Regions from separate parts of the Ureibacillus sp. FSL E2-3493 genome, predicted to be linked through region 2. Evidence: a T-box and tRNA genes for the amino acid it is inferred to sense, from the RefSeq annotation. Region 2 holds a T-box; the other holds one or more tRNA genes.

Region 1 (4,403 bases), 2.0 Mb from region 2:
TTCATTTCTACGTGATATGTATGTCACGGATTATGAATTAGCTGAAAATCAAAATAACTTAGCCAATTACTCTGAGTTAAAAAGAGATACACTTGCTGCACCTCAAAAATTCATGCTTGGACTTTCACGTTACAGTGATTGGGGAAAGAACCTACTTTGGGATATGCAAAACAAGTTATATGTTGGCCAAGATGGGAACTACATTACACGTAACAATGCGATGCGAGGGGACAGTAAATTTATGGAGTATGACAACCCAAGCAAAACTGAAATTTTACAAGAATACTTTGTCCCAATTGATGAGTTCTCTATGTATCTAGATGATTTACGGTCAATGCTTGAAAAAGAAGAACTAAATCTATTAAATATTACGGTTCGTTATGTAAATGAAGATAATGAGGCGGTATTATCCTATGCAAAAGAAGATATGTTTGCACTTGTTTTACTAATTAACCAAGGTAAAAGCAAAAAGGAAATTGAAAAAACCAATAAGGTTATCCAGAAAATGATTGATGTTACCTTACAACACGATGGCTCCTACTATTTGCCTTACTATTCTTATCCTACCCAAGCGCAAATGGATGAAGCCTATCCGAAGAACAAAGAGTTTTTCGAACAAAAGAAACAGTTTGACATGAATGAATTATTTATGAATCTATTTTACAAGGAGTACAGTCAATGAATTTCCGTAAGTTTTTAATTGCCCAAAGCATTCTAATTGCAGCAAGTAGTGTAGTCTTTCCATTTTATTTATTATTGATTAAAAATGTTGGAGATAGCTACTCTCAATTTGGTTGGGCCTATGGATTGTTTACTTTAACCGCAGCGCTTACCTATCCAATCATCGGCCGACTAGGTGATAGGTATGGTGATAAGAAAATGCTACTTATTTACACACTAGGCACGGCTGCCGTAATGTTGCTTATACCACTTCTGTACGAGGTATGGCAAGTTTATATGATACAGATCATGATGGGAATCCTCGGTGCAATTCAAAAAAATACAGAAAAAGCCTTTTTGGCTAGAAATAATGATAATGAAACTGCAGGTGAACGAATTGGTAAATACCATTTACAGATTTCATTGTGGAGCGGTTTAGGGATTATTCTTACTGGTTACTTAATTGATTTCTTAACCATTGCAAGTCTATTCTATTTAATTTCTTTTGTTTATATCATAGCCTCTTTCGTCATTATTAAGCGGGAGAGGATTTGAAACAGTTCTAATTTTCATCGTTCACAAGGATTATACTAATGGTTTGGGTCTTTCCGAATACTCTTGATAGGATATAATTTTAAGACGTGCTAGAGAGTCTGGACCTTTAAACCATTGGTATAATGCTTAGAAAATAAAAAGGATAAAAGACAAATAAATCGATTTCAACATAAATAAGGGATTGTAAAACCTTCGTATAGAAAATCCTTTTTCCTAGAAGCTTACCTTTACCGTATTCTTCATTTCTTTTTAAAATAATTCTTTTAACTAAAATAACTTATCTATTTTTATTAATAATTGTAAGTAACAATTCTCTTGTTTTTTCAAAACTGATAAGTTCTCTATGAAAGTTTGAATAATTAGCTAATGAATCTTTTAAAAAGTAATAGTTCGGGTAAAGTGAAAAAAAGTCTTTATGTAGAATTTGCCTTTGATATTTAGGAATTTTCTTATTTGCTAGTACATAAGTAGAACTTCCCGCAATAAACATACAAAATTCATTAAAATCAGCAGCCAACCAATTCTCTTCATCGATAATACCCACGAAATCTTTTTCAATTAGTTCAATATCTTCGTATGGGAATCCATTCGATAATTCTGTATGGTAAAGAATTTCTAGTTTACTCAATAAATCACTTTGCATGTCTTCCCATCCTATCTCTTTAAGCTTTTCAACTATCTCCTCTAAAAGCTGCATATTTTCATTATAAGACAAGCCTTCCTTCATTAAGGAGTAAAACTTGTTATTTTTATTTGAAATTACGTCTAGATCATATTTATCGGTTTACTTAAGAGAAAAGGATTTATGCCTTACCTCTTCCCGATTTCCAAGTGTTTAAAGACAAGGTACACACACAATTTTATGTACACGATATTTTGCTCGGAAGCCTTTTTAAAACAAATAAAAAACGTTTCTTACATAATGTAAGAAACGTTACTTTTACTGCTTTCTCAGTAGCAGTATGATACCGGTGGTCGGGGTCGAACCGACACTCCGTGATGGAACACGATTTTGAGTCGTGCGCGTCTGCCAATTCCGCCACACCGGCATATTAAAAAAAGATAAAAAAAAGATCGGTCATACCGATTAAAATTTTGGAGGCGGCAACCGGATTCGAACCGGTGATAAGGGTGTTGCAGACCCGTGCCTTACCACTTGGCTATGCCGCCATAACTTTTTGGAGCGGAAGACGGGGTTCGAACCCGCGACCCCCACCTTGGCAAGGTGGTGTTCTACCGCTGAACTACTTCCGCAAAATGGCTGGGGTACCAGGATTCGAACCTGGGCATGACGGAATCAAAATCCGTTGCCTTACCGCTTGGCTATACCCCAAAAATATAATGTAGATAGTAATTCTAAGTTTATATGGGGCGACTGATGGGAATCGAACCCACGAATGCCGGAACCACAATCCGGTGCGTTAACCACTTCGCCACAATCGCCATAATTATATTTATGTTCAATTTCTTTATTTTAAAACTTAGAATGGGGCGACTGATGGGAATCGAACCCACGAATGCCGGAACCACAATCCGGTGCGTTAACCACTTCGCCACAATCGCCGTAATAACTAGTTTTAAATTAAAAAATTGGCAGGGGCAGTAGGAATCGAACCCACACCAAAGGTTTTGGAGACCTCTATTCTACCGTTGAACTATGCCCCTATTTTTTTGAAATGGTGGAGGGGGACGGATTCGAACCGCCGAACCCGAAGGAGCGGATTTACAGTCCGCCGCGTTTAGCCACTTCGCTACCCCTCCGAAGAATGGTGCCGGCGAAAGGACTTGAACCCTCAACCTACTGATTACAAGTCAGTTGCTCTACCAATTGAGCTACACCGGCAACATATCTACATGGTGGGTCAGGACGGAATCGAACCGCCGACACTTAGAGCTTCAATCTAATGCTCTACCAACTGAGCTACTGACCCATGTTTTTATTTAAAATGGCGGTCCCGACCGGGATCGAACCGGCGATCTCCTGCGTGACAGGCAGGCATGTTAACCGCTACACCACGGGACCATTTGGTTGCGGGGACAGGATTTGAACCTGTGACCTTCGGGTTATGAGCCCGACGAGCTACCGAACTGCTCCACCCCGCGATAATATTATTATTTTGTTACTTTCATTATACCATAAATTAAATATGGTGGAGGATGACGGGCTCGAACCGCCGACCCCCTGCTTGTAAGGCAGGTGCTCTCCCAGCTGAGCTAATCCTCCAACTGGATTTATAAAATTCAAATGGTGACCCGTACGGGATTCGAACCCGTGTTACCGCCGTGAAAGGGCGGTGTCTTAACCACTTGACCAACGGGCCAATCAATAAGTAATATGGCGGAGAGTAAGGGATTTGAACCCTTGAGACAGTGTTACCCGCCTACACGATTTCCAATCGTGCTCCTTCGGCCTCTCGGACAACTCTCCAAGAAGTATGGCTCCGAAGGTAGGACTCGAACCTACGACCAACCGGTTAACAGCCGGTTGCTCTACCACTGAGCTACTTCGGAATATTTAGATAGCCGCCTAGCAACGTCCTACTCTCGCAGGGGGAAGCCCCCAACTACCATCGGCGCTAAAGAGCTTAACTTCCGTGTTCGGTATGGGAACGGGTGTGACCTCTTTGCCATCATCACTAGACTTAAAACCGAAAGACAAGTATTATTATACCATATTTGAAAGCAATTACAATACTTTTTTTATATTTTTTTGCTTCAAATTTATTATTCTTTCAAAACTGGATAAAGACATTGAATGCATTCAAGATTTGGTTAAGTCCTCGATCGATTAGTATTCGTCAGCTCCATGTGTCACCACACTTCCACCTCGAACCTATCTACCTCATCGTCTTTGAGGGATCTTACTTACTTGCGTAATGGGAAATCTCATCTTGAGGGGGGCTTCATGCTTAGATGCTTTCAGCACTTATCCCGTCCACACATAGCTACCCAGCGATGCCTTTGGCAAGACAACTGGTACACCAGCGGTGTGTCCATCCCGGTCCTCTCGTACTAAGGACAGCTCCTCTCAAATTTCCTACGCCCACGACGGATAGGGACCGAACTGTCTCACGACGTTCTGAACCCAGCTCGCGTACCGCTTTAATGGGCGAACAGCCCAACCCTTGGGACCGACTACAGCCCCAGGATGCGATGAGCCGACATCGAGGTGCCAAACCTCCCCGTCG
Region 2 (4,403 bases):
CGTTCAACTTTTTCAGTGATATTTGAAAAATCAATCGCTACATAATAGTATTTTTCAAATTTGAATAAAGAAGATTGTAATCCGAATGGAAGCAAACGATTTGCTACAGGAATAATTTCATCAATATCTTTAAATTTGTAAATAGAGATATGATTTGTTCCTTGATGATTTACTTCTTCTTCTTCAAAGGAATCAAAAATGGATTCATCTAAATTTTTGTTATGGGCAGCATCTCGATGTTCCTCAAAACTTGATAATAATGAATTGGATTCACCATCTGAATTTATATTAGCACGAGTTACAATCACTTCAAGACCATGTTCAGAAGCATTCACATGTATCCAAATTGGTCCATCAAGATCAAAGTAATCTTCTGTATTGATCTCTCCAATCATATCCCAGAAAAGTTCTTCCCCTTTTGCTCTGTTATACCAAATCTCCTCACGACTATAACCACGATCTTCAATATCACGATAAGTAATGAAGAGTTTAATTGTGTTTTCGTTTACGCGTTCGATGTCCATTAGACTCAACTCCCTTCACAGTCATTCGTTGAAAAACAAAGAAAGCGTTCTTAGTATGTTTTGTATTGTACAGTTTTAACCTGACAATTCAAAAACTTACGACCAGTAATACAATGCAATTTTTGCTACAGAACAAAACGGTTTTTATTTATATCTATGCTTTATTCTATAACTCTATTGTATGATTACCTATTTAAAATGAAAAGAAAAAAACACTGTTCAAATAAAATAATTTGAATATTGAAATTGTAGTTGACTATACAGATGAAATCAAGTATAACGATTTGAAAAATGAATTAAAATTTTCCTTTTTTTCTACTTTATAAAATAGAATTAGATATATAAATAAAAATCGATAAAATCCAAGATTAATGGATTTTATCGATTAACGAATCTAAATATTCCTAAAAATAATTAATTCACCATTTTTTGTGCTTCTAACAATTGAAAAGCACGAACTTTCCTTGGTAAAAATCGTCGGATTTCATCTTCATTATATCCAACTTGTAAACGTTTCTCATCTAAAATGATAGGTCGACGTAATAATCCAGGATATTCTTGAATTAATTCATATAATTGTTGTAATGGTAAACTTTCCACATCAACATTTAATTTTTGGAAAATTTTTGAACGTGTCGAAATAATTTCATCTGTTCCATCTTCAGTCATTCGTAAAATTTCTTTAATTTCACTGATTGTTAATGGCTCAGAAAATATGTTACGCTCTCTATATGGAATCTCATGTTCTTCTAACCATGCCTTTGCTTTTCGACAAGATGTACAACTTGGTGATGTAAATAATGTTACAATCATTATTACACTTCCTTCCTAAGTGGTATCGGTGTGTATATTCTCAAGCTTTTATTAGTTTAGAATTAATTTAATTTAAAAACATGTTTTCATTATACAACAATCTTTTTCATTTGGATATAGCTTACCATTAAAAAAGAATTAACATGTCACATTAATTATGTCATTTTTTTCTCTTTTAAAACGGAATTTCTTAATTTATTGTTAGTTACTCTATTTATTTCCCTTATAGATAAAAAATTAAACTATTTCCATTCATCAATTTCAATATTCTCAATTAGCCGACATTAATCGAGAAGATATCGCAACTTTCTGTTAAATAGTACGTTTTTTTCAAGAAAAGCGTAACTGGAAAACGATTTATTGCGTTCTTCGATACAATCCTACCCAAACTTTTTCATTTTCATTCCAACAATAGAAATAAATTAATATTTGCTTTTAGTTCTAATTTTTTATATAATTTTTAAACAAATTGAAAAAACGATGAAAAAGAGTAGTACTTTTGCCTACCGTGCATAGAGAATCTGTGGTTGGTGTAAACAGAAGACGGAGCAATAGGAATGGACTTTCGAGTTGGCTTTATGAACTTACACTTTTAGTAGTAAAGCCCGTTTACTTCTCGTTACGAAGTCAAAGTGGTCATTAATGACAAACTGGGTGGTACCGCGGATTCAACATCATTCGTCCCATTACGTGAAAACGTATGGACGTATGATGTTTTTTTATGCTTACTTTTAAAAAGATTAAATCTTTAAAGAACATTAGGAGGTTTTTACATGAAAACGATTTTTTCAGGTGTTCAACCAACAGGAGTTATTACATTAGGAAATTACATAGGAGCACTTATGCAGTTTCCAGCCCTTCAAGATGAAGGAAACGCCATTTATTGTATAGTAGACCAGCATGCAATTACCGTTCCACAAGATCCTAAAGAGTTACAATCAAACATTCGTACATTAGCTGCAACTTATTTAGCAGTTGGAATTGATCCAAACAAGGCAACATTATTTATCCAATCGGAAGTACCCGCCCATGCTCAAGCTGGCTGGATGTTACAATGTGTAGCAACGATTGGGGAACTTGAACGTATGACCCAATTTAAAGATAAATCCGATGGAAAAGAATCGGTGAATGCTGGTCTTTTAACTTACCCACCATTAATGGCTGGTGATATTCTTTTATACAATACAAACATCGTACCAGTTGGAGAAGACCAAAAACAACATATCGAGTTAACTCGCGATTTAGCAGAACGCTTTAATAAGCGATTCGGCGATGTCTTTGTCATTCCTGAAATTCAATTACCGAAGGCAGGGGCTCGTATTAAATCCCTTCAAGAACCAACGAAAAAAATGAGCAAATCTGACCCAAATACGAAGGCAACGATTCGTTTACTCGATACGCCAAAACAAATTGAAAAGAAAATTAAATCTGCCGTTACGGATTCAGATGGCTTTGTAGCATTTGATGAAACGAATAAGCCAGGTGTTTCAAATTTATTAACAATTGAATCAGCTGTTACAGGGCTAGATATTGCCACATTAGTGAAAAAATATGATGGCTTAGGCTACGGTGCTTTCAAAGAAGGGGTCGCAACAAGTTTAATTGAACATTTGACGCCTGTCCAAGAACGCTTTAACGAGTTAATTCATTCTGAAGAGTTAGATCGCATTTTAGATGAAGGGGCAGAGAAAGCCAATGCCATTGCATCTAAAACGATTAAGAAAATGGAAAACGCGATGGGATTAGGTCGAAAATCAAAATAAATAAAATAATCAGTGACACGATCGCTATGTATAATTCATGGGTTCCAACAATAAAAGACCAAACTGCTGACCATGAATAACCTAGTGTTCGATAATTTAAATAAAGTAGTAAGTTCCCTACTGACATGACACAAATTCCATAGCTAAATAAAAAGAGCATAAATCGAAACATGTCCACCATCCTTTAATAACTAAATATTCATTTTCATAAACAAAAATGCCTTTAGCTTTTCGCTAAAGGCATCTTTTATTTCGACATAATGTCAGAATTAAAATTAATCGACTTTTTTCAACAATAAACTTGCATTATGACCACCAAAGCCAAGGGAATTACTCATTGCATATTCTACAAATTCTCTACGGGCAGTGTTTGGTACATAATCTAAATCACATTCTGGATCAGGATTTTCTAAATTAATTGTAGGCGGTAAAACACCTTCTTTTAACGCTAAAGCAGTAAAGATTGTTTCTACCCCACCAGCAGCACCTAGTAAATGACCTGTCATCGATTTCGTTGAACTCATTGCCAATTTGTATGCATGATCGCCAAATACTGTTTTTACGGCTTTTGTTTCAAATAAATCGTTATATTGAGTACTTGTTCCGTGGGCATTAATATAACCTACTAATGATGGACTTACTTCACCATCATCTAATGCTTGTTGAATAGCACGGGCAGCTCCTTCACCTTCTGGAGCTGGAGCAGTAATATGATAAGCATCACCTGTTGCACCATATCCTACTATTTCTGCATAAATTTTTGCACCACGTTTTTTAGCAAGTTCATATTCTTCTAATACTAAAATACCAGCACCTTCTGCAATAACAAATCCATCACGATTCGCATCAAATGGACGGGAAGCAGTTTGGGCATCCGGATTTAATGACAATGCAGTACTTGAGCAAAATCCTGCTACTGCCATATTTACGATTGGCGCCTCAGCACCACCAGTAATCATCACATCTGCATCGCCACGTTGGATTACTTTAAAAGCATCCCCGATTGAGTTAGTCCCAGATGCACATGCCGTTACAGAACATGAATTGATACCTTTTGCTCCTAAGTGAATGGACACTTGACCAGAAGCCATGTTTGGAATCATCATCGGTACAAAGAATGGGCTTACCCGACGTACCCCACGTTGTTGGAACGTTTCGAATTGATTTTCAAAAGTTTCCATACCACCTATACCTGAACCGATCCAAACACCTACTCGTGGTGCTAATTCTTCCGTAATCTCAAGCTCAGCATCTTTTACTGCCATGATAGAAGAAGCTAACGCATAATGAGTAAAACGGTCCA

Evidence for each region. The T-box of region 2 lies ahead of trpS (tryptophan--tRNA ligase). A T-box ahead of a tRNA ligase gene usually reads a tRNA of that ligase, here a tRNA-Trp.
Region 1: it encodes a tRNA-Trp, which carries the amino acid that the T-box ahead of trpS (tryptophan--tRNA ligase) is inferred to sense. The anticodon was not compared.

Annotation. Positions count from the first base shown of each region.
Region 1 is NZ_JBBOPK010000001.1:2,889,056-2,893,458, forward strand. Features, by position in the region: gene MHH69_RS14895 (FAD-binding oxidoreductase) at 1-682, shown strand, start outside; gene MHH69_RS14900 (MFS transporter) at 679-1,215, shown strand; gene MHH69_RS14905 (YxiJ family protein) at 1,493-1,930, opposite strand; tRNA gene MHH69_RS14910 (tRNA-Leu) at 2,182-2,264, opposite strand; tRNA gene MHH69_RS14915 (tRNA-Cys) at 2,312-2,385, opposite strand; tRNA gene MHH69_RS14920 (tRNA-Gly) at 2,395-2,469, opposite strand; tRNA gene MHH69_RS14925 (tRNA-Gln) at 2,474-2,548, opposite strand; tRNA gene MHH69_RS14930 (tRNA-His) at 2,583-2,658, opposite strand; tRNA gene MHH69_RS14935 (tRNA-His) at 2,703-2,778, opposite strand; tRNA gene MHH69_RS14940 (tRNA-Trp) at 2,807-2,880, opposite strand; tRNA gene MHH69_RS14945 (tRNA-Tyr) at 2,893-2,976, opposite strand; tRNA gene MHH69_RS14950 (tRNA-Thr) at 2,983-3,058, opposite strand; tRNA gene MHH69_RS14955 (tRNA-Phe) at 3,071-3,146, opposite strand; tRNA gene MHH69_RS14960 (tRNA-Asp) at 3,163-3,238, opposite strand; tRNA gene MHH69_RS14965 (tRNA-Met) at 3,242-3,318, opposite strand; tRNA gene MHH69_RS14970 (tRNA-Val) at 3,364-3,439, opposite strand; tRNA gene MHH69_RS14975 (tRNA-Glu) at 3,462-3,536, opposite strand; tRNA gene MHH69_RS14980 (tRNA-Ser) at 3,552-3,643, opposite strand; tRNA gene MHH69_RS14985 (tRNA-Asn) at 3,652-3,726, opposite strand; rRNA gene rrf (5S ribosomal RNA) at 3,741-3,856, opposite strand; rRNA gene MHH69_RS14995 (23S ribosomal RNA) at 3,984-4,403, opposite strand, start outside.
Region 2 is NZ_JBBOPK010000001.1:869,381-873,783, reverse strand. Features, by position in the region: gene mecA (adaptor protein MecA) at 1-524, opposite strand, end outside; gene spxA (transcriptional regulator SpxA) at 939-1,334, opposite strand; T-box leader at 1,809-2,026, shown strand; gene trpS (tryptophan--tRNA ligase) at 2,111-3,100, shown strand; gene fabF (beta-ketoacyl-ACP synthase II) at 3,376-4,403, opposite strand, start outside.